Regions from separate parts of the Hyphomicrobium sp. DY-1 genome, predicted to be linked through region 2. Evidence: riboswitches for the same ligand, from Rfam matches in the RefSeq annotation. Region 2 holds a riboswitch; the other holds the start of a gene.

Region 1 (15,789 bases), 410 kb from region 2:
CATAACCCGCGTCTTCGAGATGCGACGCGATCCTGCACGCGCTCTCAAGGCCATCAAGTCCAACCGCGTGCGCGATCTGATCCGGCCGCCCCGGATACGTCGAGAGCAACAGACCAATGCGAAGATCATGGCGCGAGGCTGAACGAAGCTTCGCCCAACGCGCGGCAAGCTCGGCAACATGCGAAACGCTTGGCTTATAAGGCACATGGCGCAGCAACGACACGCCGAGTTCCGTCCCCAGCGTATCCGCTTCCTTGAACGATACGACGCCCGCAAACAACCGTCCGTCGAGCTCCGGCAAAACGACGTGCATCGCAAGATCAGCGGCACTGAGGCCGCGCTGCGACTTCTCCCAAAGCGTAAACGTCGAATTGGCGAGCGCGACCTGCAAGACCGGACAATCCGCAACGTCGAGCGGCGAGGCATCCGCGCCGTCGCGTGAGGCAAACGCCGTCGCATTAACGATGACGCTCGGCTGGAGACGTTGCAGCTCATCCTGAAGCCAAGCCGCGGCATCCGCTGCCTTCAGGCTTGGAACGTAGAGCGCCGCCCCCGCCAAGCCGCGATCTTCAAGTGCGTCCACCAAAGCATCGACTGGCGCAACATCGCCCGCAAGCAAATGTGAACGATAGAAAACAACGGCAGCCGCCCCGAGCGTAGCACCGGATTGCGCGCTTTCCCGATAGACGCCGAAATTCGGAATCTCTCGCGGCGATGCAATTTCTCCACGCGCGTCGCGTTTGCCGAGCGTCGCCAGCAAAGCCATGCGTGTATTCTCAATGCCGCCAACATCGAGCAGAGCCTCAAGCCGCGCCAGCTCATCTGGACCAAGCGTCGACAACGCCGAGAGTCGAATGTCCGGTCGCCCGTCGCCTGGCACGATAGCAAGTGTGATTCCCAGTTCGCGGCAGCGCCGCCCGAGTTGCTCGCCGCCATACCGCCAATAGTCGAGGCCGCCCAGCAGGCGCACGATCACGGCCTTCGAACCTTTCAGCGTCGCGTCGGCAAACAGATCGACCGACATCGGGTGGCGCAAGGCGTTGAGGTTTGCGATCCGCACACTCGGTTGCGTGCTCTCGGTGCCGCGAAACGCAGCCGCCGCCATCGCAAGGTCGGAATCGGAAAACGACAGAAAAACGATATCGGCGGGCGCGAGTCCGAGATCTTGAGGCGCGGCGGCCTCGTCCAGATCCCGGCTCTCGCGAACGACGATATGCATCAGGCAGCGCCCGTCAGGGTCCGAGTGATGCCGTCGCGATCAAGCCCCTTCTGGCCGATGACGACCAGCCGGCCCACGCGCGCCTCGCCCGATTGCCATGCACGTTCGTAACGCGTGTCGATCCGCTCACCGACACCTTGCAAAAGGAGCCGCATCGGCTTCCCACCGATGGCCGCGAAGCCCTTTACACGCAGCACGTCGTGATCGTTCGCGATGGCTTTCGCCCGCTGAGCAAGATCATCAGGCGACGACAGCTCCGGCACTTCGACAATGAACGTCTCGAAATCGTCGTGATCGTGTTCCGGTTCGGCATCGTGATGCGAAGGTCGAGCGGCGAGATCATCTTCCGCAGCTGCCGAAATGCCGAGCAGCACATCTGTCGGAACGACCCCATTTTGCGTTGCCACGATCTTGATTGCCCGCGGCACCATGCTGCGAATGTCTTGCGCGATCAAAGTCGCGTCTTCCGGCGAAAGATGATCGCACTTGTTGAGCACGACGAGGTCGGCGCAGAGCAGCTGATCCTCGTAAACCTCTTCCAGCGGATTTTCATGATCGACGGACGGATCTGCTTCGCGCTGCGCCGCGACCTTCACCGGATCGTCGGCGAAGCGACCGGCGCGCACGGCCGGGGCATCGACGACCGTCACCACGCCATCAACCGTCACACGATTACGGATATCCGGCCACTCGAAGGCTTTGACCAGCGGCTTCGGCAGCGCGAGGCCTGACGTCTCGATAATGATGTGCTCCGGCGCGGGCTCGCGCGCCAAAAGCGCTTCAAGCGTCGGAATGAAATCGTCAGCGACGGTGCAACACAGGCAGCCGTTCGTCAGCTCGATAATGTTTTCTTCCGGGCAATTCTCAACGCCGCACGACCGGAGGATCGTCCCGTCCACGCCGACATCGCCGAATTCGTTGACGATCAGCGCCAAGCGACGGCCTTGCGCGTTCTCAACGGCATGGCGAACGAGTGTCGTTTTGCCCGCTCCCAAAAAGCCGGTGACGATCGTGACGGGAACCTTGCGCGTGCTCATTGCCCCGCCTCCACAGACATTGAATTTTCGGAAGACCGGCCAGACGCGCGGTATAGCGCGCGGGATATTCTGAAGTGCATCTTAACCTTTCTCGCCCCACCGGCGATAAGTTGGAAATCTCGTTGACGGCAGGTCTCCTGGCTCGCGGGTCTTGGCATTAGGCGACCTTCCCGGGCTGTTGCCCAGTGGCGTTCTCGCCTATGCTCACCGCGCACAGTTGCGGGGGCAGCTGCGGAGTAAATACCGCATTCCCTTTTGAACCCTCTTGCGAGGGACCGTCGTCCCAATCGATAAGTGAGCCCACATCTTACGTCAATCGCAATAGCGGCCTCTGCGGCACGACCGAAAGTTTATAATGACGACTTTGCACCTCCCGCAGCTGACCCTCATCCTCGGGGGCGCCCGGTCCGGCAAAAGCGCTTACGCGGAGCGCCTTTTGACAGGCATTCCCGGGCCTTGGGCTTATGTCGCCACGGCGGAAGCGTTCGACGACGAAATGCACAGCCGCATCAAGCACCACAAGAGCCGCCGCGGCGCGGGATGGGTCGATCACGAATCGCCCCTCGAAATCGCCGACGTGCTGGCCAACCGCGTTGCAGAGCTTCCCTCTCTGGTCGATTGCCTGACGCTCTGGACCTCCAATCTGATGCACGCCAACCGCCCCGTTCCGGAGGCAAGCGACGCATTGCTGGCCGCCGTCGCCAAACGCGTCGCGCCCTGTGTGATGGTCTCGAATGAGGTCGGCCTCGGTATCGTGCCGGACAACGCGCTCGCCCGCGCCTTTCGCGACGAAGCCGGCCGCCTCAATCAGAAGATCGCAGCCGCCGCCGACAAGGTCATTTTCGTCGCCGCCGGACTGCCGCTGACATTGAAAGGCTGAGCCGTGAGCAACAATCCCACCACGGTCGACGACGCCGAGCGTCACAAAGCCAAGATGGCTAAGCGCAAAGCCGTGCAAGATGCCGAGGTCGCCTCGAAACAGATCGAAAAAGGTGTGCTGCTCGTCCACACCGGCCCCGGCAAAGGCAAATCGACGGCCGCGTTCGGCCTCGTGCTGCGCGCGCTCGGGCACGGCTGGCGCGTCGGCGTCGTCCAGTTCATCAAAGGCGCGTGGAAGACCGGCGAACGCGATGCGCTGGAACGCTTCGGCGATCAGATCTCCTGGCACACGATGGGCGAAGGCTTCACCTGGGAAACGCAAGACAAGGCCCGCGACATTGCCGCTGCCACGCGCGCCTGGGCGAAGGCAAAAGAACTGATGGACGATCCATCCATTCGTCTGCTCATTCTCGACGAACTCAACATCGCACTGCGTTACGACTATCTGCCGCTCGATGACTTGCTCGAAACGCTCCGCACGCGGCGACCCGATCTTCATGTCGTCGTCACCGGCCGCAACGCCAAGCCGGAATTGATCGCGCTCGCGGATGGCGTGACGGAAATGGGCGCCGTGAAGCACCATTTCGCCGCCGGCATCAAAGCTCAGGAAGGCATCGAATTCTGATGCCTGCGCGCGCGTTGATGTTCTCAGGCACCGGCTCCGACGTTGGCAAATCGCTGATCGTCGCCGGGCTTTGCCGTTTGTTCTCCAACCGCGGAGTTCGCGTCGTTCCGTTCAAGCCCCAGAACATGTCAAACAATGCCGCGGTCACGGCCGACGGCGGCGAAATCGGCCGCGCCCAGGCATTGCAAGCGCGAGCCGCGCGCGTTGCGCCATCCGTGCACATGAATCCGGTGCTGCTGAAGCCCGAGACCGAAACCGGCGCGCAGATCGTCGTGCAAGGCAAAATGCGCGGCTCGGCGAAAGCGCGCGATTTTCAATCGAAAAAGAAAGAGCTTCTGCCTGCCGTTCTCGACAGCTTCGCGCACCTCAAAGCGAACGCCGATTTCGTTCTCGTCGAAGGCGCAGGCAGCGCATCCGAGATTAACCTGCGTGCGAACGACATCGCCAATCTCGGCTTCGCACGCGCCGCCGACGTTCCGGTCGTACTGATCGGCGACATCGACCGCGGCGGCGTCATCGCCAGCGTCGTCGGCACACGCCACGTCCTCGATCCCGACGACGCGGCCATGGTGCGCGGCTTCATCATCAACAAGATGCGCGGCGACTCGACGCTCTTCGCCGATGGCATGACGGCAATCGCCAATCTGTCTGGCTGGACGCCGCTCGGCCTCGTGCCGTTCTTCCCCGATGCTCACAAGATTCCCGCTGAAGACGCGCTCGGATTGCGCGATCTTATGAAAGCGTCGAAGTCTGGCAGCGAGACGAAGCTGCGTATCGCCGTACCGCTGCTGCCGCGCATCTCGAATTTCGACGACCTCGATCCACTGCGCAACGAACCTGGCGTCATCGTCGAGCTGATCGAACCGGGCCAGCCGATTCCGGCTTCTGCCGATCTCATTCTGCTCCCGGGCTCGAAGACTACGATTGATGATCTAACAGCCTTGCGTGCCGCAGGCTGGGACATCGACATCAAAGCGCATGTTCGCCGCGGCGGCCGCGTACTCGGGCTGTGCGGTGGCTATCAAATGCTGGGAAAGCGCATCGCCGATCCGAACGGCATCGAAGGCCCGCCGCGCGCCGTCGATGGCCTCGGCCTTCTCGATATCGAAACCGAGTTCGGCACCGAGAAAACGCTAGAGCGCGTTTCCGGCACGCTTACGGGTTCCATAGCGCCGTTTGAAGGCTATGAAATGCACGTCGGCAAGACGACTGGGCCAGACACCGCGCGCCCCATGGTAACCTTCCCCGACGGCCACCGCGACGGCGCCACCTCGCCAGACGGCCGCGTCTCGGGATGCTACATTCACGGCCTATTTACGTCGGACGCTGCACGCCGGACCTTTCTGGCCTCTTTGGGCATGGAAACATCTGCGCTCAGCTACGATACAGAAATCGACGCCATCCTCGATCGCTTTGCCGAGCACCTCGCCCAACACATCGCAATCGAAGAGCTCCTCAGCCTGGCAAGATGATTGCGATGAGCAGCAGGCTGCCGACCATGACGCCCCAAGCCGTCGTCGTCAGCCGCAGCGCAGCGCGAATATCTTCTGCTGTTGCATCGCGCTTGCCGTCGCCCATGTAGGCATCTTCAACGCGCGTCTCGCCGTAGACCTTCGGACCGTTGAGCTTCAGCCCGAGTGCGCCCGCGAGCGCGCTCTCCGGCCAGCCCGCGTTCGGCGAACGATGCTTCGATGCATCGCGGGCCACAGCTTCGAGAGTTCCCGCCACCGACGCACCCGGCGTGAAGATGCTCGCCAGCGCCAGCAGCAGGGCTGTCAATCGCGAAGCAGGAAGATTGACAAAATCGTCCAGACGCGCCGAAGCCCACCCAAACGCCTCATGTCGCGGCGTCCGATGCCCTATCATGCTGTCAGCCGTGTTGATGGCCTTGTAAACGACAAGGCCCGGCAGCCCCAAGATCGCAAACCAGAACACCGGCGCCACGATGCCGTCGGAGGCATTTTCAGCAAGGCTTTCGATAGCCGCCCGCGCCACGCCGTGCGCATCGAGCGTCTTCGGATTGCGCCCGACGATGCGGCCAACCGCTTGCCGCGCATCGTCCAGACCATATTGATCAAGCGCCCGCGCCACGTCTTCGACGTGCGTGTAAAGGCTCCGGCTTGCAATCAGCATCGACGCCAAGAGCGCAATGAAAAACGCCCCGAAGGCAACGTGATCGAAAAACTGCTCCAACGCCCAGGCGATGACACCGGTAATGACGATAAGAATCCCGAGCGCCAGCACGCCCTTGTTGCGCCTGACTTGCGAGCTGTCGGTTTCCCGATTGAGCTTTTTATCGAGAAAGGAAATGAATCGCCCAATCCACGATACCGGATGGCCAATGCGCTGATAAAGCCAGTCCGGATATCCGAACGTGGCCTCAAGCGCGAGAGCGCCGACAAGGACGAAAAGCGTTTGTGCGGCTGTCACGGGCGGCTATGCGGGCAGGACGTACAGAGCACGCCACATCATCATGACTGCCCCGGCATGGCATCGACCGCCGCAACGATAGCATCGGCCTGCTCCGAGACATCGCGAACAGTCGCGTAGCGCAGCGCTTCTCCGACCATCACAAGCACCGGACCGTCCGGATGCGCCGCATGAAGCTCAGCCGCGATGGTCGCGACGGTCGCTATGAAAACCTGCTCGTCCGGTCGCGTCGCATTCGCAACCGCAATCGTCGGCGTATTGGGATCGAGGCCGTGCACCAGTGCCACGTCGGTCAGTTCCGCAAGCGTGCGCTTTGGCATGTAGATGACCGTCGTCGCCGCGCTGTCGGCAACTGCGCTCCAATCGATATCTTCCGGCAGATGTCCGCGACGATCATGCGCCGTGATGAACTGCAGCCGCCGCGCGTGATCGCGGTTCGTCAGCGAAACTTTGAGGCTGGCGGCCGCACCCTGCGCCGACGTCACACCCGGCACGATGCTGATCGGAATGCCCGCGCTGCGGCAGGCCTCGATCTCCTCTCCCGCGCGCCCGAAAATCAGCGGATCGCCAGATTTGAGGCGGACCACCTTGAGGCCCTCGCGCGCCAGCGAAACCATCGTCGCGTTGATGTCCGGCTGCTTGCAGGATGTGCGATAGCCGCGCTTGCCGACGTCGATCATCCGCGCGCCGGGCCGGACGAATTCGAGGATCGGCTTGGCCACAAGATCGTCGAACAGCACGGCATCGGCGGATTGCAGCGCCTTCAGCGCCTTCAACGTCAAAAGCTCCGGATCGCCCGGACCGGCACCAACCAATGTAACCGTTCCCATTGGCACGTCGGATGCCTTTGGCTCGTCAGCTTGCACGCTGGCCCGCTCCGCTATCGATCCGGCTTCAAAATAGCGGGTCTCGAACGGCGTGCGCGGCTGCCAACCGTAACGTTGCAGCTCCGGATCGAGATGCTCTTCCTCCGGCCAGCCGAGCAGAAGATAGCCGACGAGCTTCCAGTCGGCAGGTGCATCGAGCGCCTTTGAAACCTCCGCCGGATCGATGATCGACACCCAGCCCAGCCCAAGTCCCGCCTCGCGTGCCGCAAGCCACAGCACCGTCACCATGCACGCACACGAATGATCGAGCGTCTCGGGCATCGTCTGCCGGCCGAGACCGTGGCCTTGCAAAGCGCTCCTGTCGCAAAACACCGCGAGATGCACCGGCGCGGCATCAAAGCCGGAGAGCTTGAGCCGGTTATAAAGATCGGCCTGATCCCCGACGTAGGCTTCCGCCGACCGGTCCCGTGCCACTTGGAAATTCTCGATGATGGTTGAGCGCGTCTCGGCCGAACGCACGTTGACGATGCGCCACGGCTGGCTGTTACCGACCGACGGCGCCAGATCCGCAAGGCGCAGAAGGCGGTCGATCAGCTCGTCAGGAACCGGGTCCGGCCGGAAACGGCGGACATCGCGGCGCCAGCGGACGAGTTGCTCGAGCGAAGCCCGGCCGTCCTGCTGCTGATTGTGGTCGCTGGTCTTGCGGTCGGTCATGGTGAATAAATGCGTTCGGTCGGAAATGCCGTTGCGGCAATCCCGACCTATAGCACCATTCGACGCCCGCCGCGCAAGCGCTCGGCTTTCCGGCCCGAAACCTGCGGCGTTACGGCGTTATGACCCTGTATTTTCCAACAGATCGTCTTGTTTCTTAAGCAGGCCCGACACCTTCGCCACCGGAATCTTAAATTCCCAACCGGTCGTCAGCGCCGCGATATCATCGGCCTGCTTCTTAGCGTCGCCAGTGCCTGAAGGCGTGACGATGACCCAGGCCTGCTTGCCGTCGGACTTGACGTCGAGTTGAATTTTTAAGCCCTTGTCGGTCTCGTACGACACCTTCCCAGCGTCCGGCAGCGTCTCGGATTTGTCCGCCTTACGCACACCTTGGAAGTCGACATAACTTGCGGACTCGATGATCTCATCGACCGAGTTCACATACTTCAGCTTCTTGCCGGCCGGCATCTGCGCCAGCTTATGCGAACCGTCCTTCTCCGAATCGATCTGATAAGCCGGTTGCCCCGCAACTTCGATCGACGCCGTCTTGATCGAATTCGTCGGAATATCGACGACGCGCGTCTTCACCCAATCGCTGAGCTTGGCTGACGCATCGATCGGCCGGTCTGCGAGCCAGCTTTGATCGGTCCCCGGCTTGCGAACATATGTGCCGTTCTTGTTGGTTCCGAACGCATCCGCCTTACTATTGCCGGCCACGATCTCGCCAATGGCGTGTCCGCTCGCATCGAGAAACCGGATCAGCCGCGACGAGCTTGTTTTCGGATCGCCGAGACCGAGAATAGGCAGCATATCCTTCTTCGCCGTCTTACGTTCGACGAGCGATGCTTCCGACGCATTGAGCAGCAGCTTGCGGACGGCTTCGACATTCGCCGGGTAATCTTGCTGGCTCGCGACCACCCACTTGCCGTCCTTCAGCGCAAGCTTGATCGTATTGCCGCCTTGCTCGACTTCGATCACCGCGACTTTATTTTCCGCTGGAGTGAGCGCCGGCAGTGCCGCTTCGCCGTGGATGATGGCGGTCGGCGACCAAGGCCGCGACGACACGAATGCCGTCACCGCAACCGCCAGCGAAAGAATAGCTGCACCGAGCAGAGCTACGAAGGTCTTGGGCTTCATCGCGCGTCCTCCTCAGCGTTCGTTCTTCGGTGTCTTGCGGCGCTGGCGTGTCCGTCGCCACGACACGCCGACTGCCGCCATGCCGAGCATCAACGGCACGAGAGCGATGTTCGCGAACTTCAGCCAGCCGCCGAGGTTATCAATGTCCTGGCGAAGCGCGAGTTTGACGTTGCGGAGTTCACGCCGCGTATCGACCATCTCGCCGCGGAACTTCTCGACGGTCTCCTGTTCCTTATCGGAAAGGATCGCGCTGCCGCCATTCCCCGAGGCTTGAATTTTCTGCAGCTCCGCTTGCGTGGTCTTCAGCTTGTCTTCCAGCGCTTCTTCCTTCGCACGGAATTTCTGCTCTGCGCCCCGGCGCAGATCTTCGACCAGCGTGAACGGCCGGTCTTTGACGCCGCGCCCGCGCAGCGCGATGAGCGCATTACTGCCGGAAAGATTTTCAAGCGCCCCGACAACAAACGCAGCGTTGTGCGCCGTTGGAATGGCGACGTCCTGGCCGAGGCTGGTATTCACCCAGAACTGATCCGCCAGAATGTCCGTATCGGCAACGACGATGATGTTGATCTTGCCCGATTTGACTTGGTCGTTTTTGGCGGTGTCCGACGGGGCGGCGGGTACTGCATCCTTTTTCGCCGCATCCGCCGTTGAAGTACCGGCTTTACCAGCAGACTTGTCTTTCTCGTCTTTCTTGGCCGCTGCATCCGCGGCTTTTGGCGGACCGTCCGGGAACGCCGACATCACGTCGCCCGAAAGGCGCGCTGCAAGCACGAGCTTGTGACCGCCGGAAACGTAATTGCGCAACAGAGCAAGCGGATCGGCGCCATAGCCGACATCCTTCACGTTGACGGCCTCGGCGCTGTCGCTCGTCTCCAGAATGGGCGAAAAATCGACCGTCGCGCCGTCTTTCTTGCTCAAGAAGCCTGCCGACGCGACGTTGATCTGATCAATGCCCGCCGACAGCACGTCTTTCGGATTGATGCTTGATTTGTCGAGCCCAAGCCACGCGACAAAGTCGGTGACCGCAGGCTGCCCCGTCTGTGGGTTTTGGAACTGTACGCGCCTCGCGTGCTTGATGTCCGTCGCAACCTTCGATCCGTCGTAGTTTACACCCCAGCCAGCGAGAAGTTTCGTCAACTCCTTCTCGCCATTGCCCTGGTTCTGCAGAAGTTGCATCTCCGCCGTATCCGAAACCGGATCGGTGAAGATCAAGACTTTGCCGCCTTTCAGCGCGTATTGATCGATGGCGTAAGCGGCATCCGGCGTCAGCTTCGTCGGCTGCGCCACCATCAATACGTCCAGACCGGCCGGAATTTCCTTCACATCCTGGTCGATGGGTTTGACGTCGAAGAACTCGCGGATCTGTCCCATCATCAGCCACGGCTGCATCTGTTGCTGCCGCATCGGCGACTTGCCGCCGTCGAGAGGCAGCGACGTCATCAAGCCGACGGTACGCTTCTTCGGATTGGCAAGCGAGTATATAAGCTTCGTGACATCATATTCGAGATACGACTCGCGGCTCGGATCGAAGAACGGAATGACCTGCTGATTATCCGTCGCGTTTGTCGCGACGAGGCCGAAATATCCAACGTCGCCATCCGCATTGAGGCGAAGCCCTCTAAGGCCCCCTTCGACAGCTTTGTCTTCCGCATCAGAGAACGGTTCGGGATCAAGGATAGTAAGCTGCAGCTTGCCGCCCGAGATATCGCGATAGCGCTCGAACAACTCACGTACACGATCGAAATAGCGCACGATATCAGGCGAGGCGTCGGCAAGGTTTTTCGAAAAATAGAGCCGCGCCGTGATCGGCTCGTCGATCGACTTCAGGATCTGACGCGTGCCGTCCGAAATCGTGAATAGTCGATCTTGCGTAAGGTCGGCGCTCCACGCCTTGAGATCGATCGTCGAGGAAAGGTTGACCGACAGTAGGATAACAGCGCCAAGCGCCAATCCGCCCCAGGCAAGCGTCGATCTCTTGAATGACGAGAAATAAGCCACCGTCGCTTTGAATGCACCGGCGACGGGTCCAAACCCGTTCGACATGGCCAAACCTCACTGCGCTTTCTTCTGGTCGATCGCGATCACCGTCGCGAACAGCCAGAAAACGATCATCGAGAAGAAGAAGATGAGTGTCGGTAAATCGAGAACACCACGCGTGATCTGCTCGAAATGCGAAAGGAAACTCATCGACGAAACGGCAGACGCGAAGAACGCCGGCGTCCAAGCCCTCAACCCGCTCTGCACCATCTCCAAGCCGCTCATCGTGAACAGGAAGCAGATGAGCGACGCGACGATAAAGGCGATGACCTGGTTCTTCGTCAGCGTCGAAACGAACGAGCCGATCGCCAGAAACGCACCTGCCATCAGAAAGCTGCCGATGTAGCTCGTTAGAATGACACCATTGTCCGGATCACCAAGAATGTTGACCGTAATCCAGATCGGAAACGTCAACACCAGCGCGAGGCCGATAAACGCCCATGCCGCAAGAAATTTGCCGAGGATCGCTTCAAGCGGCGTAATCGGCAAAGTCATCAAAAGTTCGATGGTGCCGGTCTTGCGCTCTTCCGCCCAAAGCCGCATCGCCACCGCAGGCACGAGCAGCAGATAAAGCCACGGATGATAGGCGAAGAACGGAAACAGATCGGCTTGCCCGCGCTCGAAGAAATTGCCGACATAGAACGTCAGCGCACCGGTCAGAGCTACGAAGACCGTCAGAAACACGAGCGCCAGCGGCGTCGCGAAATATCCGCGAAGTTCACGCTTGGCAATAATCCAAGCGTTATCGAAAGTCTCAACCATTCGAGCCTCCGTCTTCAGGCATGGTGATCTGTCGGAAGACATCGTCGAGGCGACCGCGCTCGACATAAAGCTCATCGACCGGAATGTTCTGCGCGCGAAGCAGCGCCGCCACCTCGGCCGCGGCCATCTCCTTCTGCTTCGGGATCGCGCGAAGCAGAAAATGGCCGTTCGGCTTACCGAGCGTCTCGACCTTCGCAACACTGCTCGCGCTCGACAGCACTTTGATCGCGGCGTCCCCGCGCTCGGCAATGACCTTGAGCGACACCGCGCCGTGATAATGCATCCGCTGCATCAGATCGTCGGCCGTACCGTCGGCGACGATGTGCCCCCGATTGATGACGATCGCCCGCGAGCAGACGGCCTCGACCTCTTCGAGAATATGAGTCGAGATGATGATCGCCTTGTCCGAAGACATATCGCTGATCAGCTCGCGGACGTGATGCTTTTGATTCGGATCGAGACCGTCCGTCGGCTCGTCCATGATCAGCACGGGCGGATCATGCAAAATGGCCTGCGCGAGGCCGACGCGCCGTTTATATCCTTTCGACAGCGTGTCGATCACCTGATCGAAAACGGTACCGAGACCCGCACGCTCGACCGCGCGATTGATACGGGTCGTAAGCTCCACACCGCGATAACCGCGAATTTCCGCGATAAATGTGAGAAAACTGCGCGGCGTCATTTCAGCGTAGGACGGCGCCCCTTCCGGTACGTAACCGAACAGTACTTTGGCTTTTTTCGGATTTTCGAAAACGTCGACGCCGCAGATTGCGGCCCGTCCGGCATCCGGTTCGAGAAAGCCGGTGATCATCTTCATCGTCGTGGACTTACCGGCGCCGTTCGGTCCGAGAAATCCTAGAACTTCGCCCTTTGCAACTTTGAGCGATATGCCATCAACGGCTTTGATCTCGCCAAACTGTTTCTCAAGTCCGACGGCTTCGATCAGGTCCGTCATTGAAGTCCCCTTGGGTGAGGTAAAGGCGCGTTAGTCGAAAACGCTGAATGACGCCAAGAGCCCAAGGGGTCAAGTTTGATATCCTTAAATTTTAGACAGCAAAAACGGCCTATTACCTGATGTTCCCGCCGTCTCTACGTAGGTACTTCACGCGCCTTCGCCACCGACCGCATCGCGACAGCGTTCGCAAAGATCGCTATTTCCTTCGCTTGCACGCTTGATCGGAGATCCACATTTCAAACAGAGCGTATGTTGCCCGGGGCGCACGCCGTGTTCCAGCGCAACGCGCTCATCGAAGACAAAGCACTCGCCGCGCCACAGACTCTCATCGGGTGCAATCTGTTCGAGATACCGCAGGATTCCGCCGTGCAATTGGTAGACGTTCGTGAAGCCTTCCTGAAGCATGTACGAACTTGCTTTTTCGCATCGGATGCCGCCCGTGCAGAACATCGCAATCTTCTGTGAGCGGTTATTTGACAATGTGCGGCGCACGTAGTCGGGAAATTCAGTGAAGGATCGCGTCTGCGGATTGTGCGCGCCTTGGAACGTTCCGACATCGAATTCGTAGTCGTTACGCGTGTCGATGACGATCACGTCGGGATCAGAAATCAAAGCATTCCAATCTTCCGGTTCGACGAGTTCGCCGGTTATGGCGCCCGGCTCTGTCCCCGGTACGCCGAAGGTGACGATCTCGCGTTTGATCTTTACTTTAAGGCGCTGGAACGGATGCTCCGCCGTCTCTGAAAATTTGACGACGAGATCGGAAAAGCGCGCGTCCGCTCTGACCGCCGCAAACAGCGTATCGATCGCGTCGTTTGCACCCGAGACGGTGCCGTTGATCCCTTCACTAGCAACGAGAATGGTGCCCTTGATCTCCTGCGCCGCACACACTTCGCGAAGCGACGTTTGAAGCGCCGACGGATCGTCGATCAATACAAATTTATAGAAGGCAGCGACTTTGACGGCCACGCGATGAGTTCCGGCAATTGAGTTTGAGAAGGCCCGCCCCGGCTGTCCGATACGCGGTCGCCCATGTCCTTAAGACCCGCGTCGCCCCGGTGCAAGAGCCCTTCCCTGTCACCGGAACCTTAACAATATCGGGCAAATATCTTGACCGGAATCAAGCACTGGGTCCTCGAGCCATGTTATAAGAAGTGCTGGAAAATGCTGGTCTTGGAGGCCTTCGAGATGGTGAACCTTCTTCTTCGCCCGGTGATGTTCGTGGCAGCGGCCATCGCAGGCTGGTTCGTCGCCGAAGACGCCGTCAACTTCGACGTCATCCAGATGGTCGTTGCACTATTTCTGATTACAATCGTCGTCGCCGTCGCCGCGTTCTGGGAAACGCTGTCCGATTGGTACATGAACCGGAAGACAAACCGGAAAGTGAAGAACTGAGCAGCGTTCTCGTCGAACTGACGCTTCGCATCCGTTCGCCTATTATAAACCGTTCTGATATATCCAGGGGCACAACGTAGCCCTCACATCTGCACGGACATCTCGTGGACCTGCCAAGTCTTGCCCGCGACCTCGATAAACTGGCGACGGCTGACGCCGTCGTTGCGGACAGCTACATCCGATATGCATTGAGGAAGGGCGTTCTCTATGGCCTCGCCGGCATTCTTGCCGTCCTGGGGCTCGCGATTATGGGCTTAGCGCTCTATTGGCTGCTGGAAGAGAGCCTCGGCCGCATCGGCGCCGCGGCATTGGTTGGCGTCATCGGCTGTCTTCTGGCAAGCCTCGTCGCGATCATCGCGATGCTTCAGCGCCCTGGACGCGAATATGCCGTCGCCCAGGAAATGCGGAGATCCACTGTCTCGGCCCTCGAGAAAAACGTCGGAAGCCCAGCCATAGGGCCTAGTGCCTATATCTATCCTGCCAGCGAGGTATTGATCAGCTCAGTCTTGCTGCCGCTGCTGGGATCCCTCATTCACAGCCTCAAATCGCCCCGCAGCAAGGCCGCGGAAACACCGGCCAAGCTGGACAACTCCACCGCGTTGAGCGCGCCACCAGCGGAGTCTCGGGAAACCTGACGCCTCACTGACCTGCAAGTTCGGCTAAACGGTCGCCGTCCAGGATGTGAACTTCCGTACCGCGGACGACGTCAATGACGTGCATCGTGCGCAGCTTCGTGATCGTCCGGCTGACCGTCTCGATCGTGAGACCCAAGAGATCCGCAATGTCGGAACGGCGCATCGGAAGCTTGACGACGTTCTCTTCGCCATCGGAGGCCCGGGCAGAAAGGCCGAGGAGGAAGCCCGCCAACCGCTCCATCGCGCTCTGCTGCCCGACCGACACGAGCAGGCTGCGAGCAGCCGCGAGCTCGGCCGAGACGGCCTTGTAGAGCCTCAGTGCCAACCCAGCATCGCGGGCAGCTTCCTGCTCCAGGGCGGCCGCCGACAGGCACCGCACTTTCGCCGGGCACGTCGCCTGAGCATCGAAAATGTGCTCGCGCAGCGTCCCGAGCCCGATGTAATCGCCGGGATATGCAAATTCGATGATCTGCCGCCGGCCATCACCGAGCAACTTAGAAAGCGCGATGACACCTTCTTCGATGCGGAAAACATGGGTCCGCGGATCGCCATCGCAGAAGACATGCTCTTTCGCTTCGATACGCCGGATCGTCCCGCGTTCGAACCGGTCGGCAGAACTGTCGCTTGAAGAACTGGCAGCGGAGGCCGCAATGTGTGCCCCGTGGGAATTAGCTCCGATGACCTGAGAAGCGCCCAGCATGTCCAACCTCCTGCAATGCCGACTGTCTGCGGTGTGTCAGGAGTTCTAGCGACCGTTCGTTCGGCACATATGCGGCTGGCGTAACGGTTTGTAATTGTTTGTAACAGCGAGAAAGTTACGCGATAGCAATGCGTTAGCCTATTCGCCGGGCTGGGCGCCTGCCTGCGAAGGGCCATTTGCATCGGCGCCCAGACGTTTTAAGCCTTCCGCCGCTGCATAAAGCGTCGGCTCCAGCGCCAAGGCCGCGCGGAAGTCGGATATGCTGGCTGTCCGGTCGCCGATCATCTCGTTGGCGAGCCCTCGATTCAGAAATGCGGGAGACATGTCGGGCGCCAACTCGATCGCCCGCGAATAATCGGTAATCGCCCGATCAGGCTTGCCTAGATCGAGATACACGTTGCCGCGATTGTAATACGCGAAATTGTTGGCCCCGTTGGCGT
Region 2 (15,789 bases):
CCAAAGCGCTGATGAACCAGAAGCTGACAGTCAATATCGCAACCAAGCTCAATCATGGCCATCTGCTGCCGGGCGAAGTGAGCTATGTGCTCCCTTGCCTCGGCCGCACCGAGATCGACCGCAACTCCGATGGCGTCGCGCAGATCGTGACGGTCGAAGATTCGATGAGCATGGTGCATGGCTCGGGCGGCATCAACAAACCGGCTTCGCCAGAGCTGAAGTCTGAAATCGCCATCATTGCGGGTATCGCCGAAGCGACCGTCGGCTCCGAGATCGTCGACTGGAAAGGCCTCGCCCACCATTACGATCGCATCCGCGATCTGATCGCGCGAACCATTCCTGGCTTCCACGACTTCAACACGCGCGTTCGCAAGCCACGCGGCTTCCGCCTGCCGAACGGCCCAGCCGAACGCATCTGGAATACGCACTCGGGCAAGGCGACGTTCTCGGACTGCGAGCTTCCCGTAAAGACCGAGCATCAGCGCGCGCTCGGCGAGCACGGGACGTTCGTGCTTCAGACGTTCCGCTCTCACGACCAGTATAACACCACGGTGTACGGCCTCGATGACCGCTATCGCGGCATCTACGGTGAGCGCCGCGTCGTATTCGTCAACCCGGACGACCTCGCCGAGATCGGCGCCAATGCCGGTGATCGCGTCGATATCATCGGCCTGCACGACGATGGCGTCGAACGCATCGCCGAAAGCTTCCGAGTCGTGCCCTATCAGCTGCCGCGCGGCTCCGTCGCCGGGTACTATCCGGAATTGAACGTGCTCGTACCGATTTCAACGGCGGGTGAACTCAGCGATACACCGACGTCAAAATCGGTTCTCGTGACCTTCCGGCTGTCCGAGCAAGCTCAGGCCGCATGAGCTCTGCGCCTGAAAGCGAACTCACCGAAGACGATTTTCTCGAGGCCGTCTCTGCCATCCGCTTTATCGCGCCCGATCTTTCACCGATCGGCGCGGCGATGCTGGCTGCAATTCATTTCGGCATCGCCAACGACAGTCGCGCCTTTTCACTGAAGCTCGGCGTCGAGCATGCTCTGACCCTTCGCGAAGTCACGGCACTATCGAGCCCCGAGCTTGGACTTTTGAATATCGTCAGTCGTAGTGAGCGCACACAACGCACGCACTTTGCGTTGACTGACAAAAGCAATCAGCTCATTGCGCGCGCATTCGCTTCAAATTGAACGAATGCCGCGCCGATGCCGCTCGCGACAATGTGATGATCTCTGAAACGCACTTTCTCTCACACTGCGGAAATGCACGCATTCTTGCGATGAACACCGACCAATCGGCATATGCTCTCCAGCAATGCGTATAGAGCTGATGGCTTCAGTGTCTTCGATCTGACGTGAGCATGTGCTACGGTGTTGCGTGTGGGGGAAGAAAGTTCGGGAGTGAACCGATGGACTCTTCTCGCGCGTACCTGCCAGACGCACTCGATCGCATGACGATCGTCCTCCAACGCGCCGCCAAAGAGCTCAATCTCGCTGGCTTGCCGTCTTCAGAAAAAGAACGACTGGCTGTCTGCATTCTCTCAGTCGGCAATACATATACCGACGTCAATCGCCTGCTCGAAAAATCGGTCCGCATTTATCTTCGCGCCCGCACGGCGAGCATCACGCAGCGACGTCAGCCTGCTGAAGTGACGGCCTTCTTCTAATCTTGTGTCGGCGCCAAACTCGGAATCACGTCGTTATCGGCATCCGTTTGCGTTACGACGCCGTTTCGTTCCGACAAACTCTTGTCGTTATCGATGCTGTAGCCGACCGCAAACAGCATCCCGAGCACAAAAACGGCCAATAGCCAAGGGAACGGGCCGTGCTCCGTTACACCGTCTAAGCTGCGTTGCGTTGATCGAGGCGTTCGGACCATACGTCCTCCGGAACGTTTCTTTCGTTTCCTCCGAACCCGCCATCATCGTCGAAGTTCCACGCTTTCAATATTTGCCACGCAGCTCCAGAGCGCGCCAAATCACCACGGTCGAGCGAATTGGATAATTTCGAACTGAGCCGGGCTCAGTGCCCGCTCCACGGCATGATCGGAACCGTCGAAATGGCATTATACGGCGAGCCATCGACCAGCCGGTCGCTGATCGCGACGTAAACCAACGTGTTGCGCTTTTTGTCGATAGCTCGGTAAACGTGCGTGTGCTTGAAGAACAGCGACGTGCTTTCCGAATAGACTTTCTCTTCGTCGGCGAGCTTCGCAATGTCGACGGTGATCGGGCCGACTTGGCGGCAAGCGATAGAAAATCTCGACGGATCTTCAGCGATTCCGAACGTGCCCTTGAGACCGCCCGTCCTAGCCTGACTGATGTGGCAGGCCACGCCAGGAACTTTAGGATCGTCAAAAGCGCTGATGCAGACTTTGTCGTTGGCGCCGATCAGCCGGAACGTCGTGCTGATGCAGGCGATGTCATCCGCCCTGGCGCCCGGAGCGTTGGCCATCCAAAGCCCGAGAGCTGCCGCCAACCAAGTATATCGCATCGAACATCTCCATTCCGATCGTTCGTCGAAGAATGGAGAAAGTGGCCATTACCCAAGAAACGCGCAAGGCCGAGGCGCGCTTGGGCGCGCCGTCAGCCCGCAGCGATCAAGCGCTCAAGCTCGGCAAGATAAACCTGATCGACCTCGCGCATTTCGCTCGTCAGGTTTTCATTGTGAAGCCGCTCCTCGGCCTCAGCCTTTTGCAGCCTGAGCAGATCCAGCAATCCCATTCCCGCCTCCATGGTAGCTTCCAAAAAGGCTACACCGAACCATGCTCTGCGCGAAGAAAAGCGCAGAGCATGCAGGATTTATGTTGTGGATTGTCGATTCGCTCTAAACGCGGATACGCGCCTGATACCGCTACCTTCGTTGCTTGAGATAGCGCGCCGGAACTTCGCCCGCATCAACCAGCGCCTGCACGCATTCAGTGGAGAGCACGCGGCGATTGCTCTCGAAGCAACGGCGAAGCTCTGCGCTTCCCTGCTTGTACTTCGCACAGAGGCTTCCATAGTCTGCCGAACAGGCATCCTTGACCTTCTGTGAATAGGCCAGGGCCGATGTGCTCACGAGGCCGACCGCACCTGCGGCAATTACAAGGTTCAGCGCGATTTTACTTTTCTTCATTGCGTCCTTCCCAACAACTTGCCCCTCAACTTTCTTAACCCGAATTGCCAATGCCACGACATTGGTTTCCACGTTATGCATTTTGCACGGATGGAGGCTAATGTGGCACTTCGCGCCATGAACCTGCGATGAACCCGCATTGTCTCGGCCGCATCTTGCAACCCATTTCAAGATAACCATATTTTTGCCGCGATGAACCTTCGCGTTTGCTGGCCGCCAGAAAGCCCTTAAAGTCGTTGGGATGTGCGGTTGTACTGGATTTGGTTCGCAAATCTTCGGGACAGGGTCGCGATGACGGACGGACTGAGCGTTGGTTGGCGTTGGAAATCGCTACGCAGCGGCATCTGCGGCGGCGCCGTATTGGCTATGTCGCTGCTTTCGAATGCCGCCGCCTACGCCGTTAGCGATCGCGTCAAAAGTGCCTGCCGAAACGACTATTTTCAACATTGCAGCCAATACATGGTCGGCAGTGAAGAGCTTCGCCAATGCATGCGCAAGGTCGGCGAAGACCTCTCGACACCATGCCTTGTAGCCCTCGTTCAGGACGGCGAGATCACCAAGCAGGACGTTGAACGCCACAACGCCGCAAAGACTGCGGTCGAGAAGACCGGAACAGCGAAGACTGGGCCCACCAAAAAGACCAGGGTCGGCCAGGCGGCAAACGAAGCGATGGAAGACCCCAAGGCCGCGGCAGCCAAGGCAACAGCCGCTCAGACCGCCAAAACGCATAAGACGGCCGGCAAGAAAAAACATGCCAAGAAGACGGACGCGGAGAGCGCCGCGAAACCAAAGAGCGCAACTGAGCCAGCCGTGACGTCGGCCAAAACCCACCACTCCGGGAAGAAAACCAAATCGGCGAAATCGACGAAGGCAGCCAAGACGACCGCCAAAAAACCGATCTCTGGCAAAAAAGCGAAGGCGAAAACTGCCGCGAAGACCGCCACGAAAAAGGCTTCGCACTCCAAAAAGACCGCCAATGCCGCTCACGCCAAAACCAAGTCCGCAAAGACGGCAAGCAGCGCCGGGACAGCCGTTAAAACCAAGAAAACCTCAAAGAAAAAGAGCACGGCCAAACATGCAACAAAACCTGTTGACGCGACGGCGCCTTAAGGATTTTGACAAATCGCAAACGACCGCCGCGCAGGACAGGCGATCGTAGTCAGGCACTCCGCCCTTCAGGCCAGCCCAATGGGAGAATTCATGTCAGGCCATTTCCACGCTGTCGTTTGGATCGATCACCACGAAGCCCGCGTTTTCCACTTCAGCGCTTCAGAGGCCGATACCATCGTTGTCCATCCCAAGGATCCTGTCCGCCACATCCATCACAAGGCGAATTCCATCGGCAGCGGCCACGCGAGCGAAGATCAGGAATTTCTGCAAAATGTCACGAATGCGCTCGCAGATGCCGGAGCCATTCTCGTCACCGGCCCGGCCAACGAAAAGAACGTCCTTGTAAACCATATCGCACAGCACGCACCTGCGCTGAAGCCAAAGATCCAAGGCGTCGAAACGCTCGGCCATCCCACGGACGGTGAGGTGCTGGCGTTGGCACGCAAATTCTTCTGGGAAGACCACCAGGAACCGCCCCGCGTCAGCTAATTACGATGGGTCGAGCCTCCTATAGCGGCTTGCTTCGCGGCATTGCTAAAACGCCCGATTAACGGCGGCGTGGATAGCGACAGATCGCGGATAGCGCGCTAGATTTCCCCTCCAACGAGCAAAAACGTCGACGGACCGATCCCCAAGGGAAAAAGTATCTATGTCGAACAAAGACCCGATGAGCTGGATGTTGTCCGAGGCCGTCGAATCCCTCGCCCGCGCCGAACGCATGCATCGCCAGTTTTTCCGGCTGCAGCCTTCGGGGCCAGCGAACGAACCTTCGTGGGAACCGCCTATTGACGTTCTGGAGACCGAAACCGAAATCCTGGTGTTCGTGGCGTTGCCGGGCGTCGATCCCGACAACGTCACAGCCGCCATCGACAACGGCGTTCTTGTCGTCTCGGGACGCCGTGTCCTGCCGCGCGAGCTTCGCGACGCAATCATCCACCGCCTCGAGCTGCCGCAGGGCCGCTTCGAGCGCCGCCTTCAATTGCCGGCGGGCCGCTACGTCGTGCGGCAGTTCGTACAAAATGGCTGCCTTGTCTTTTCGCTGACAAAGGCCGGTTGAGGGATTCCCAATGAAGACACTCGGTGAGACGAACCCACCCACCTCGGAAGGCTCTGCGCCTTCGAGTCAGGGCGCTACGCCGAACATTGCACTACCGTCGGACGCACTGATCCTCGTGCCGGTTCGCAAGCTTGTGCTTTTTCCGGGCCTCATTCTGCCGATCACCGTCGGTCGCGCGAAATCCATTTCCGCAGTTCAGCAGGCCGTGCGTGAGGAACGCCAGATCGGCATCGTCCTGCAACGCGATCCGGAAAACGATGATCCCGGCCCCGACGATCTGCACCGTGTCGGCACACTTGCCAACATCGTCCGCTACATCGCGGCGCCCGACGGAACGCATCACATCGTCGTCCAAGGCGTGCAGCGCATTCGCATCCTGGATTTCCTTCCCGGCACCCCGTTCCCGGTGGCTCGCGTAGTCAACATTCCCGAGCCCGAAACGCGCTCGACGGAAATCGAAGCGCGCTTCCGCAATTTGCAGGCCCAGGCGCTCGAAGCCGTTCAGCTTCTGCCGCAGGCGCCGCCGGAACTGATCGCGACGATCCAGAACGCGACATCCCCGGCCACCCTCGCCGATCTCGCGGCAGGCTACATGGACATCCCATCCGAGCAGAAGCAGTCCATCCTCGAAACTGTCGACCTCTCGACGCGCATAGACCGCGTCTCGGCGCTCCTTGCCGAGCGCATCGAAGTCATGCGTCTCACCCAGGAAATCGGCCGCCAGACCAAAGCTGCTTTCGACGAGCGTCAGCGCGAAGCCGTGCTGCGCGAGCAGATGGCCGCCATTCAGCGCCAGCTTGGCGAAGGCGACGGCAAATCGCAGGAGGTCGCCGAGCTGACGGAGGCCATCGCCAAAGCGAAAATGCCTCCCGAAGTCGAGAGCCAGGCCAAGAAGGAACTCGCACGCTATCAGCGCATGCCGGAAGCGGCAGGCGAAGCAGGCATGATCCGTACCTATCTTGACTGGCTGATCGAATTGCCGTGGAGCTTGCCGGAAGTAAAGCCGATCGACATCGCCGAAGCCCGGCGCATCCTCGATCAAGATCACTTCGGCCTCGAAAAGATCAAGACGCGCATCATCGAATATCTCGCGGTGCGTAAGCTGGCCCCTCAGGGCAAGGCTCCGATCCTGTGCTTCGTTGGTCCCCCAGGCGTCGGCAAGACGTCACTCGGCCAGTCGATCGCGCGCGCCATGGGCCGCCCGTTCGTACGCGTCAGCCTCGGCGGCGTTCACGATGAAGCCGAAATCCGTGGCCATCGCCGCACGTATGTCGGCGCGCTGCCGGGCAACATCATTCAAGGCATCAAGAAAGCCGGGGCGCGCAATTGCGTCATGATGCTCGACGAAATCGACAAGATGGGCCGCGGCATCCAGGGCGATCCGTCGGCCGCGATGCTTGAAGTTCTCGATCCTGAACAGAACGGCACCTTCCGCGACAACTATCTCGGCGTGCCGTTCGACCTGAGCCGCGTCGTTTTTATCGCGACAGCGAACATGCTGGACACAATTCCTGGCCCGCTGCGCGACCGCATGGAGATCATCAGCCTTGCGGGCTATACGGAAACGGAAAAGTTGCAGATCGCGCGCCGCTATCTCGTCAAACGCCAGCTCGAGGCCAACGGCCTGAAGCCGGAGCAAGCCGATATTGACGACGAAGCAATCGCCGCGATCATTCGGGGTTACACCCGTGAGGCCGGCGTCCGCAATCTCGAACGCGATATCGGTCAGGTGTTCCGCCACGCCGCCGTGCAGATCGCGGAAGGCAGCACCCAGCATGTCCATATCGGCGTCGCGGACGTCAGCGCGACGCTTGGACAGCCACGCTTCGAGAACGAAGTCGCCATGCGCACCAGCGTTCCGGGCGTCGCGACAGGCCTAGCCTGGACACCCGTCGGCGGCGACATCCTCTTCATCGAAGCGACCCGCGCACCCGGCAAAGGCGGCCTGATCCTGACCGGCCAGCTCGGAGACGTCATGCGTGAAAGCGCCCAGGCGGCGATGACGCTCGTCAAGAGCCGCGCGACCTCGCTCGGTATCGATCCCGCCATTTTCGAACGAAACGATATCCACGTGCACGTCCCCGCCGGGGCTACGCCAAAGGACGGCCCGAGCGCGGGCGTCGCGATGTTCATGGCGCTCGTCTCGCTGCTGACGAACCGCACGATCCGCAGCGACACCGCAATGACTGGCGAAATCTCGCTGCGCGGGCTCGTGTTGCCGGTCGGCGGCATCAAGGAGAAAGTTGTTGCAGCAGCCGCGGCCGGCATCACCCGCGTGATGCTACCCGCGCGCAATCGCCGAGACTACGACGACATCCCGGAGGATGCCCGCAAGCACCTGGAGTTCATCTGGCTCGAACGCGTCGACGATGCTGTAGCTGCAGCGCTCGAAAGCGCGCCTTCCGAGAAAGTGCAAAGCTGATACTGCCGCTCGCCGAGCGATAGGGAATTGCAATTGCGGCCAAGCTCTAGCAACCATACGGCAAATGAGCGAAACCGCACTTTCCAAAAGAGTTGTCTACGCCGCCCTCATCGGCAATCTGCTCGTCGCCGCCACTAAATTTGTCGCCGCGGCGGCGACCGGAAGCTCGTCGATGCTGAGCGAAGCGGTTCATTCGCTGGTCGACACCGGCAACGAAGCTCTGCTGCTCTATGGCTATTTCCGCTCCAGCCGCCGACCCGACGACTCGCATCCCTTAGGATACGGTCGCGAACTCTATTTCTGGAGCTTCATTGTCTCGTTACTGCTGTTCGCGATCGGTGCGGGCGTGTCGATCTATGAAGGCATCGCTCATATCATCGAGCCTAATCCGATCACTAATCCGGCCGTCAATTATATCGTATTGGCGCTGTCGGCGATCTTCGAAGGCGCGTCTTGGTGGATCGCTTTGAAGCGGTTCGGCAAGCTCAAAGGGCGGCGCAGTTATTGGGAAACGGTGCGCGACAGCAAAGATCCGCCCTCGTTCATGGTGCTGTTCGAAGACACTGCAGCGCTCATCGGTATTGCAATTGCGGCGGCCGGAAACTTCGCCGCACAGCATTGGGATATTTCCTGGGTCGATGGCGCAGCGTCGATTCTCATCGGCATCGTTCTCGCGATCGCCGCGACTGTCCTTGCCCGCGAAAACAAGGCGCTCCTTATCGGCGAGCGCGCCAGCGACGAAGTGATCAATTCGATCCTCTCGCTCGCGATCGGAGAACCGAGCGTCGATGGTGCCAACAACGTCTTCGCGCTGCATTTGGCGCCCGATCAGATTCTGGTCGCACTGAGCCTAGAATTCTCCGATGAACTTCGCACACCGCAAATTGAAGCCGCCGTCGTCCGTCTCGAAGAGCGAATTCGCGCCAAGCACCCGGAGGTCATATCGCTCTTCATCAAGCCGCAGACGCGCCGCACGTTCGAAAAAATGCGCGCAGAATTCTACGGCGATAGCGAAGAAACCGGCTGACGACGCAACAGCGGAAACGGCGTCGACGTCGACCTTTAAACAGCCAAAACCTTGCGATCGCGGGATTGCGTGCGATGTGCGTAACGCGAATCGAGGCGGCGACGTAACGCTTCTGTATGTTCCCAGTGATCCCAACCCTTCGCGGGTGCCTGCCAAGCTACCGGTCCAGCCAATCCGCCTCCTTCATGAAACGAGGACACGAACCGTGAAAGCTTTTATTATCCTCGCCCTCGCAGTCTCTTTCTTGGCGGCCGATGCCGCGCAGGGGGCTCCCTTGGAATCGACGTCCGCTTCGACGACTTATCACCGCGTTGCGATCGACGGCATCGGCATATTCTATCGCGAGGCCGGCCCGAAGAACGCACCGGCGATCGTTCTGCTGCATGGCTTTCCGTCGTCCTCTCGCGAGTTCGACACGCTCATTCCTCTGCTCGCGACGCGCTATCATGTGATCGCACCGGATTTTCCGGGCTTCGGCCAGAGCGACGCGCCCCCACCGTCAGCTTATGCTTACACGTTCGATCATCTAGCGAACACGATGGACGCGTTCCTCGATCAACTCGATATCAAGACGTACTCGTTCTATCTCCACGATTATGGTGGACCTGTAGGATTCCGCATCATGCTCGCGCATTCGGAGCGCATAAAGTCGCTCATCATCCAGAACGCAAACGTCTACAAGGAAGGTCTGGGAACCAAGTGGGCGACTATCGCAAAGTACTGGTCCGATCCGAAATCCCACCCCGAGGTATTTGAAGCATTCGTTTCGCGGACAGCGACCGAGCAGCGCCACACCTTGGGCACATCGCATCCGGAGCGTTACAATCCAGATACGTGGACGGACGAGTACGCTCATCTCTCAAAACCCGGACAGCACGCCATACAATCCGCGCTTCTCTACGATTATCGCACGAACGTCGCATCCTATCCGGAATGGCAAGCGTGGCTGCGGGCGCACAAGCCGCCGACGCTGGTGGTGTGGGGACGGAATGATCCCTCGTTCATTGCGCCGGGTGCCGAAGCATTCAAGCGCGACCTACCCGATGCCGAAATACATTTGCTTGATGCGGGACACTTCGCGCTGGACGAGAAAAATGACGACATCGCTCGTCTGATACTCCAATTCCTGGCGAAACGTGTCGACCGGGCCGCGCCCTAAGAAGCGGCGGCACCCTCCGGGCGGCAAGTAACAAACCGATCCCAATGCACGTAGTGCTCGACGGCAGGGCAGTCATGCTTGCCGCGATCTCTCATGTTCGCTCAGCTTTCCAAGAATTCAACCCGGAGCATCCGATGACCCCCCGCATCGCAATCATATTAACCGGCGTCTTGATCGCCGCAGGAAGCAGCGTCGCGCAGGCAAAGCCTCACGCCAAGAATCCCGATAAGGCACAGATCGTCGCCGTAGATCGCTTCAGCGCCAAGGCGGCGCATTTACAATTGCGCACCTCGACCAATGGCATCCCGGGCCCCAATAAGCCCGTCGATTTCGACAAAGGCCCTTTCATTACCACCGGACTGTCACCTACCACGGGCAAGCCGGTGCGCTATTACAATTTCGATGTCCAGAATCTGACCCCTGCTCCCGTCTATGTCTTCTATCGCAAGGGTGAGAAAAGCCCGATCTCAGATCAGCTCGACATCATCGACAATCTGCCGGGAGAAAAGGGCTATAACGATTTCCGCCAGGTCTACAAAGTCTCGGTTCCATCCGATTATGTGGCGAATTCAATCACCGATAAAACTCAATTGCGCCAGTACGGTTACACGATCGAGAAAACCGATACCCTGTTCAACATGCCTGTGGTTCCCGACAAATCGGTTGCGAGACAACGTTTGAACGGTGAGAGCGCCGAACTGCAGCGCGCCTGGTACAAGGGCAAAGTTGCGAAGTATTTCGCTTTCAACGAAGCGCCGCTTTCTGTGGCTGGGGCGGACGTCCCCATTTCGCCGATCTACGTAACTTTCAATGTCAATCCCAATGAGCCGAAGGGCGGTCCAGGTTCGGGTTTCCGCAGCGAACCCAACTCCCCGCAAACCCACAACGTCCCAGCCACGCTTCCGGGCGAAGAAGGTTATTCGCCGCTGTGGTCGGTCAACGTCTACGACAATGCCGATTGGTCGAAAGTCAGCAATCTGGATACCGCGCAGAACGCCAAATTGCTCGGCCCAGGGGTCGCAAACGTGAATTGCCCGATCGTTTTCGTCACCCCTTGAGGTGACAAGAATGCGGAGACCACCGGGGCCTCTGACACTCCCGCACTTCGCCGCGCGTGAGCCGCGTTACCGGCCACGCCGCGAATTGGCCCTATAAGCTGACCGCGGGATGACGGCATCGTCGTCCCGAGATCAACAGAAGTTGAGATGGTTCACGCCGTGCGCAGAAACCAACGGGCGAGCGAAACGGCTCGCAATGACGGACAGAATCAACAACCCAGCAAACGAAAGGGCGTTGACTTCAAACACTCGGGCGACGGTTGCGACCGAGAAGGCATCATCCGAGCTTCCGAGCGGGATGCCTGCGACGTAGAGCGCCAGCTCATAGGCAGCGAAAGCCAGCAAGAACGAGACGGTCAGAAGCCCCGGCCAAGCGCGGGTCATCCCAGTTGCAAGCCGAGCAGCAGCGAATGCAGCGATCGTTGCGACGCCGATCGCCGCGCCCCAGGCATACGACTCGAACGTGTGCGGATAGCTCAGGAACGCATAACCGACGATCTGGTTGGTGAGCCATGCCGTGACGACGAGCGCCAATCCCGTGCGGGCATCCATTCGTGTCGCCGCCAGCGCTGCAATAGCGGCGAGCGGCGCGGCGCAGGCGAACGCGAAGCTGCCGCCAACGCTCAAAGCTGCGATGAGCGCCACCCAAATGGCACTCAGGGCAAGCGAGGAGGAAAACGTCTGATCGTCAAATCGGGAACCAAATTTCATTGTCATGTCCTTCTGAAATCGTTCTCTGTCGGACGAAAGCGCCGGGACGGGAGGCTATCCGTAAATACCATAGCCGTCGCCCGCCAGAGAAGCCCTTAGTTCGTAAACCTGATACCGCCATAGGCGCCGATGCCGGTCGCCAGGAAGCCGTCAGGAATCTCGTAGTGCTCGTCGAAAAGGTTATCGATGCGGCCGTAGATGCTCATATTGTCGGTCAGCTTGTAGTCGGCCGCGACGTTGACCACCGTGAAGCTCGGCAAGATCTCGTTCTCGAATGTCGCGCGATTGATGTCGAGCGAGTCACCGTAGTAGAGCACCGCACCCGTCAGGAGCAGCTTGTCCGTCGGCGTCCATCCGAGAGTGACGCTCGCCTTGTTGTGCGGGCGGCGCAGAAGCCATCCGCCCGTATCTTCGTTGGTTGCCTGCGTGTAGGTATAATCCGCACGGATACGAAGATCCTTCGTCAAATCCGCTGAAATAAACGCTTCGACGCCATCCGTTTTCGCCTTACCGACATTGGCATACGTTGAAACGAAGGTCGTTGGATCGTAAGTGCTCTCGATCAGATCCGTGATGTCGTTCCGGAAGTAGGTCGCGCCAAACTGTGCGCGGCCACCGAAAATTGCTTGCTCGAAGCCGACATCGTAACCGGTATTTTCCTCCGGTTTGAGATCAGGGTTTCCATAGAAAAAGTAAGCGGGATAATCCTGAAACCGCTGGCTGAGGCTCGGCGCTTTGAAGCCTGTGCCAATGCTGCCCTTGATCTTGGTTCCTGTGCTCTCGATCACATAGGCCGGCGCAACGCGCCAAGTCGTGTGACCGCCGAAGTTCTCGTTATCATCGTAGCGCACGTTCGCCGCGACGAAGAGATTGCGAATGACCTCAGCCTGAAGCTCCGTATAGACACCGTTGTTCCACTCCTCGGCGAATGTGTGCTGGCCCTCATAGGAAGAACCGCCGCCCGAAAAGACCTCATTGATCTGGCGGCCATCAAATTGCTCGATCTGATGTTCGGCGCCTGTAACCAGCGTATAGCTCGGCGCGAGGTTCCAAACATTGCGCCAATCGTACTTAACCCGGTCGCCTTGATAGTAGCTGTTGCCAGTGAGGTTGACGTGGTCGATATTATCGGTCTGAGAGTTGGAATAATTGATGCCGAAATAGTTCGTCAGATTGCTGAACGTGCGCCAGACTACTTCGCTGCGCGAGTAAAAATCATCGACGTCGGAACCCGATTGATATGGCGCCGGATAAGATGTGTTTGTGAACGGATCGTAGGCGTCACCCGTGTAATGCAGCGTGCCGTCGGTATATCGGGCGACGAGATTGACCGTCACATCCTTGGTGATATCGACACCGACTTTCGATGAGTAGGTCCAGTTATCGTATCGGTTCGAATGACGCTGCTCTCCCGGAAGAAGTAAATTCCCGGGCGTCACGGGGATGTCGTCGGCGCGAAAATGCGAGACATTGAAGTAGTAGTTGTACTTGTTCGTGCCACCGCTAATGCTCGCAGCCTGATTGAACGTCCCAAAAGAGCCGCCCTCTATCATTGCGGTCGTCTTCGGCGGACCATAGCCCCTCTTCGTGTAAATCAGGATCACGCCACCGAGCGCATCCGCGCCGTAAAGACCACTCTGCGGACCGCGCAAAACTTCAACGCGTTCGATATCCATGGCGAGCATCTGGCCCAGATCGAACGTGCGATTGGGTGTGGTCGGATCGCTGACGTCGATGCCGTCGATCAGAATCTTCGTGTGATTGGAGTTCGTTCCGCGCATGAACACCGACGTCTGACCGCCAGGACCGCCGGTCTGCACGATGTTAAGGCCGGGAACCATCTTCAAAACGTCAGGCAGCGTGCGGCGCTGTTGAGCCGCGATTTCTTTTGCGGTGATCACGGTGACGGAACTTCCGATCTGATCGACTGGCTCGGGCGTACCCGTTGGAGACACCGCGATGTCAGAGGATTCGGCGGTCGCCGAAGAACCGCTGGAATTCGAAACGGCCGGCGTTGAAACCTGTTGGGCCGCTGCCGGCGCGTTGACCTTTTTGGACGGCGCATCGCTGTCGTCGTCCGCCATGACGTTGACCGCCGGCAACTTGGTATTCGGCGAAGCTGGAACTTGCGCGCTCGCTTCCTGAGCTGAAATTCCAACTGTTGCAAAGGCGAACGCTATCCGCATTTTTCGCCGTCTTGACACGCGCAGCATGAGACCCCCGGTCGCTGAAATCGGGGTGAGTTTCCAATTCGATCTGCAGATGTGCGGGATACGAGCGCGCGGACTATGCGACGCGGCTCTTGAAAGCTGCGTCCCATGAATGCCTGCACACTTGAAAGTTTTTATCCGCTCAGCATAACGACCTGCACGACCGAAGTGGTTGCCCACCGGTTGACATACAGCCGCCGCTACGGGTTTCCGCTCTACCGCGCCCTGCGCACGGGAGATGGGCAGCTTGTGCCGGCAGGTCTCCTGACTTGCGGCTCAGGCGTCTTCTCCGGCCTTCCCGAGGATCTCTAATGCAAGATCTTCAGTGGCTTTAGTCGGAGCCGACTCGCCGCTTACAGTTGCGAGGGCAGTCTCGGCATTGGCGCAAGAAGCGCCGCACCGCGTTCCCTTTTCATGACCGCTCAGCTTTCGCCGAGGGCCAACCGTCACGCCAACGATAAAGAAATAAGTCGGCCGAGCTGTCAATCCGAGATTTAAAGAAATTCAGCAGCACGCGTTTTGCGGATTTGCAATGCATTTGCCGCTGCCTTCCGGGAATCGGACAAATTCAGCATACGGATGTATCTCCCTGGATATTTTTCGAGGATGATTACGACCGGCGAGGATTGGCTTTTCTTTCTTCGCAACCTTTCGAGATCAGTGCTTCGACCATCACACGCGCACTGGATGAATAGCACGACCCTCCACTCCAAAGACACGCTCGTAGCGTTTCATTTCCGCAGACTCTCCCGTAGCTTTCGCGGAATTGTCAGACAGCTTGACCGCCGGTTTGCCATTGACGCGCGTGACCTTGCAGACAAGCGAGATCGCATCAAGACCAGGAGCGCCGTCCGGATCGCAGCCGCGAAAATCATTGGTGAGATTGGTGCCCCAGCCGAAGCTGGTTCGCACCCGCCCGTGAAAATGACGATACGTGTCTTCGATACTGTCGATATCCATACCGTCGGAGAAGATTAGTAGTTTTCCGCGCGGATCGACACCGTGCGCCTTCCACCACGCGATAATCTGTTCTCCGCCCTCGATCGGAGGCGCGCTGTCCGGGCGAAAGCCAGTCCATCCTGCAAGCCAATCGGGCGCACGCGCCAGAAAGGCTTTGGTTCCGAAAGTATCGGGCAACGCGATCAGCAGATTCCCGCGGTATTCCTGCCGCCATTGCTCCAAGACGCGATAGGGCGCCTTCGCCAAGTCCTCGTCACTATCTGCAAGAGCCGCTTCCACCATCGGCAATTCGTGAGCGTTGGTGCCGATAGCTTCTAAGTCGGCATCCATTGCAAGCAGCACATTCGACGTTCCGATGAAGTGTCCGTCCAGCCCTTCTTTCAGTGCTTCGACGCACCAACGTTGCCATAGAAATCCGTGCCGACGCCGCGTGCCGAAGTCGGAAACGACAACGTCCGGCAGAGCGCGCAGCCGCTCCACCTTCTGCCAGAGCTTCGCCTTGGCGCGCGCGTAGAGCACGTCGAGCGCAAAGCGACCCTTGGCGCGCATCGCGGCGCGCGACCTGAGTTCGTTGACGATCGCCAACGCCGGAATTTCCCACATGGTCGTGTGGGTCCAAGGCCCTGCGAAATCGAGTTCATACTGACCATCGACTTTGCGAAGCTCATAATCCGGCAACTGAAAATCGGCGAGCCATGCGATAAAGTCGGCACCGAACATCTGCGTTTCGCCGTAAAAGCTGTTACCGGCGAGCCAGATCAGCTCCTTCTTGGTAAAACGTAGAGCACGCGCATGATCGAGCTGAGCACGCAACTCGCCCTCATCGATGATGTCGGCAAGACGCACATCCTTCGAGCGGTTTATGAGCGAGAAAGTCACCCGCACGTCCGGGTGGACCTTGCGGATCATTTGCAGCATCAGCAATTTGTAGAAATCGGTATCGAGCAAACTGCGGAT

Evidence for each region. Region 2 has a riboswitch for cobalamin ahead of RLW41_RS11810 (TonB-dependent receptor plug domain-containing protein). Riboswitches for the same ligand answer to the same signal wherever they lie in the genome.
Region 1: it holds a riboswitch for cobalamin, as region 2 does, so the genes downstream of both, cobW (cobalamin biosynthesis protein CobW) here and RLW41_RS11810 (TonB-dependent receptor plug domain-containing protein) in region 2, are expected to answer to the same signal.

What each region holds. Positions count from the first base shown of each region.
Region 1 covers NZ_CP134870.1:2,906,710-2,922,498, reverse strand. The annotation lists gene cobN (cobaltochelatase subunit CobN) at 1-1,219, opposite strand, end outside; gene cobW (cobalamin biosynthesis protein CobW) at 1,219-2,256, opposite strand; cobalamin riboswitch at 2,366-2,551, opposite strand; gene cobU (bifunctional adenosylcobinamide kinase/adenosylcobinamide-phosphate guanylyltransferase) at 2,612-3,136, shown strand; gene cobO (cob(I)yrinic acid a,c-diamide adenosyltransferase) at 3,140-3,760, shown strand; gene RLW41_RS14060 (cobyric acid synthase) at 3,760-5,232, shown strand; gene cbiB (adenosylcobinamide-phosphate synthase CbiB) at 5,216-6,190, opposite strand; gene cobA (uroporphyrinogen-III C-methyltransferase) at 6,232-7,731, opposite strand; gene RLW41_RS14045 (DUF4340 domain-containing protein) at 7,849-8,865, opposite strand; gene RLW41_RS14040 (GldG family protein) at 8,878-10,908, opposite strand; gene RLW41_RS14035 (ABC transporter permease subunit) at 10,918-11,664, opposite strand; gene RLW41_RS14030 (ABC transporter ATP-binding protein) at 11,657-12,619, opposite strand; gene RLW41_RS14025 (rhodanese-related sulfurtransferase) at 12,767-13,588, opposite strand; gene RLW41_RS14020 (hypothetical protein) at 13,784-14,014, shown strand; gene RLW41_RS14015 (hypothetical protein) at 14,119-14,649, shown strand; gene RLW41_RS14010 (Crp/Fnr family transcriptional regulator) at 14,654-15,349, opposite strand; gene RLW41_RS14005 (tetratricopeptide repeat protein) at 15,488-15,789, opposite strand, start outside.
Region 2 covers NZ_CP134870.1:2,493,100-2,508,888, reverse strand. The annotation lists gene RLW41_RS11880 (FdhF/YdeP family oxidoreductase) at 1-872, shown strand, start outside; gene RLW41_RS11875 (hypothetical protein) at 869-1,192, shown strand; gene RLW41_RS11870 (hypothetical protein) at 1,411-1,668, shown strand; gene RLW41_RS11865 (CreA family protein) at 2,024-2,494, opposite strand; gene RLW41_RS11860 (hypothetical protein) at 2,536-2,871, shown strand; gene RLW41_RS11855 (hypothetical protein) at 2,855-3,190, opposite strand; gene RLW41_RS11850 (hypothetical protein) at 3,410-4,228, shown strand; gene RLW41_RS11845 (translational machinery protein) at 4,319-4,717, shown strand; gene RLW41_RS11840 (Hsp20/alpha crystallin family protein) at 4,878-5,285, shown strand; gene lon (endopeptidase La) at 5,296-7,707, shown strand; gene RLW41_RS11830 (cation diffusion facilitator family transporter) at 7,772-8,734, shown strand; gene RLW41_RS11825 (alpha/beta fold hydrolase) at 9,009-9,893, shown strand; gene RLW41_RS11820 (hypothetical protein) at 10,028-10,951, shown strand; gene RLW41_RS11815 (hypothetical protein) at 11,084-11,662, opposite strand; gene RLW41_RS11810 (TonB-dependent receptor plug domain-containing protein) at 11,758-13,848, opposite strand; cobalamin riboswitch at 14,109-14,335, opposite strand; gene pncB (nicotinate phosphoribosyltransferase) at 14,545-15,789, opposite strand, start outside.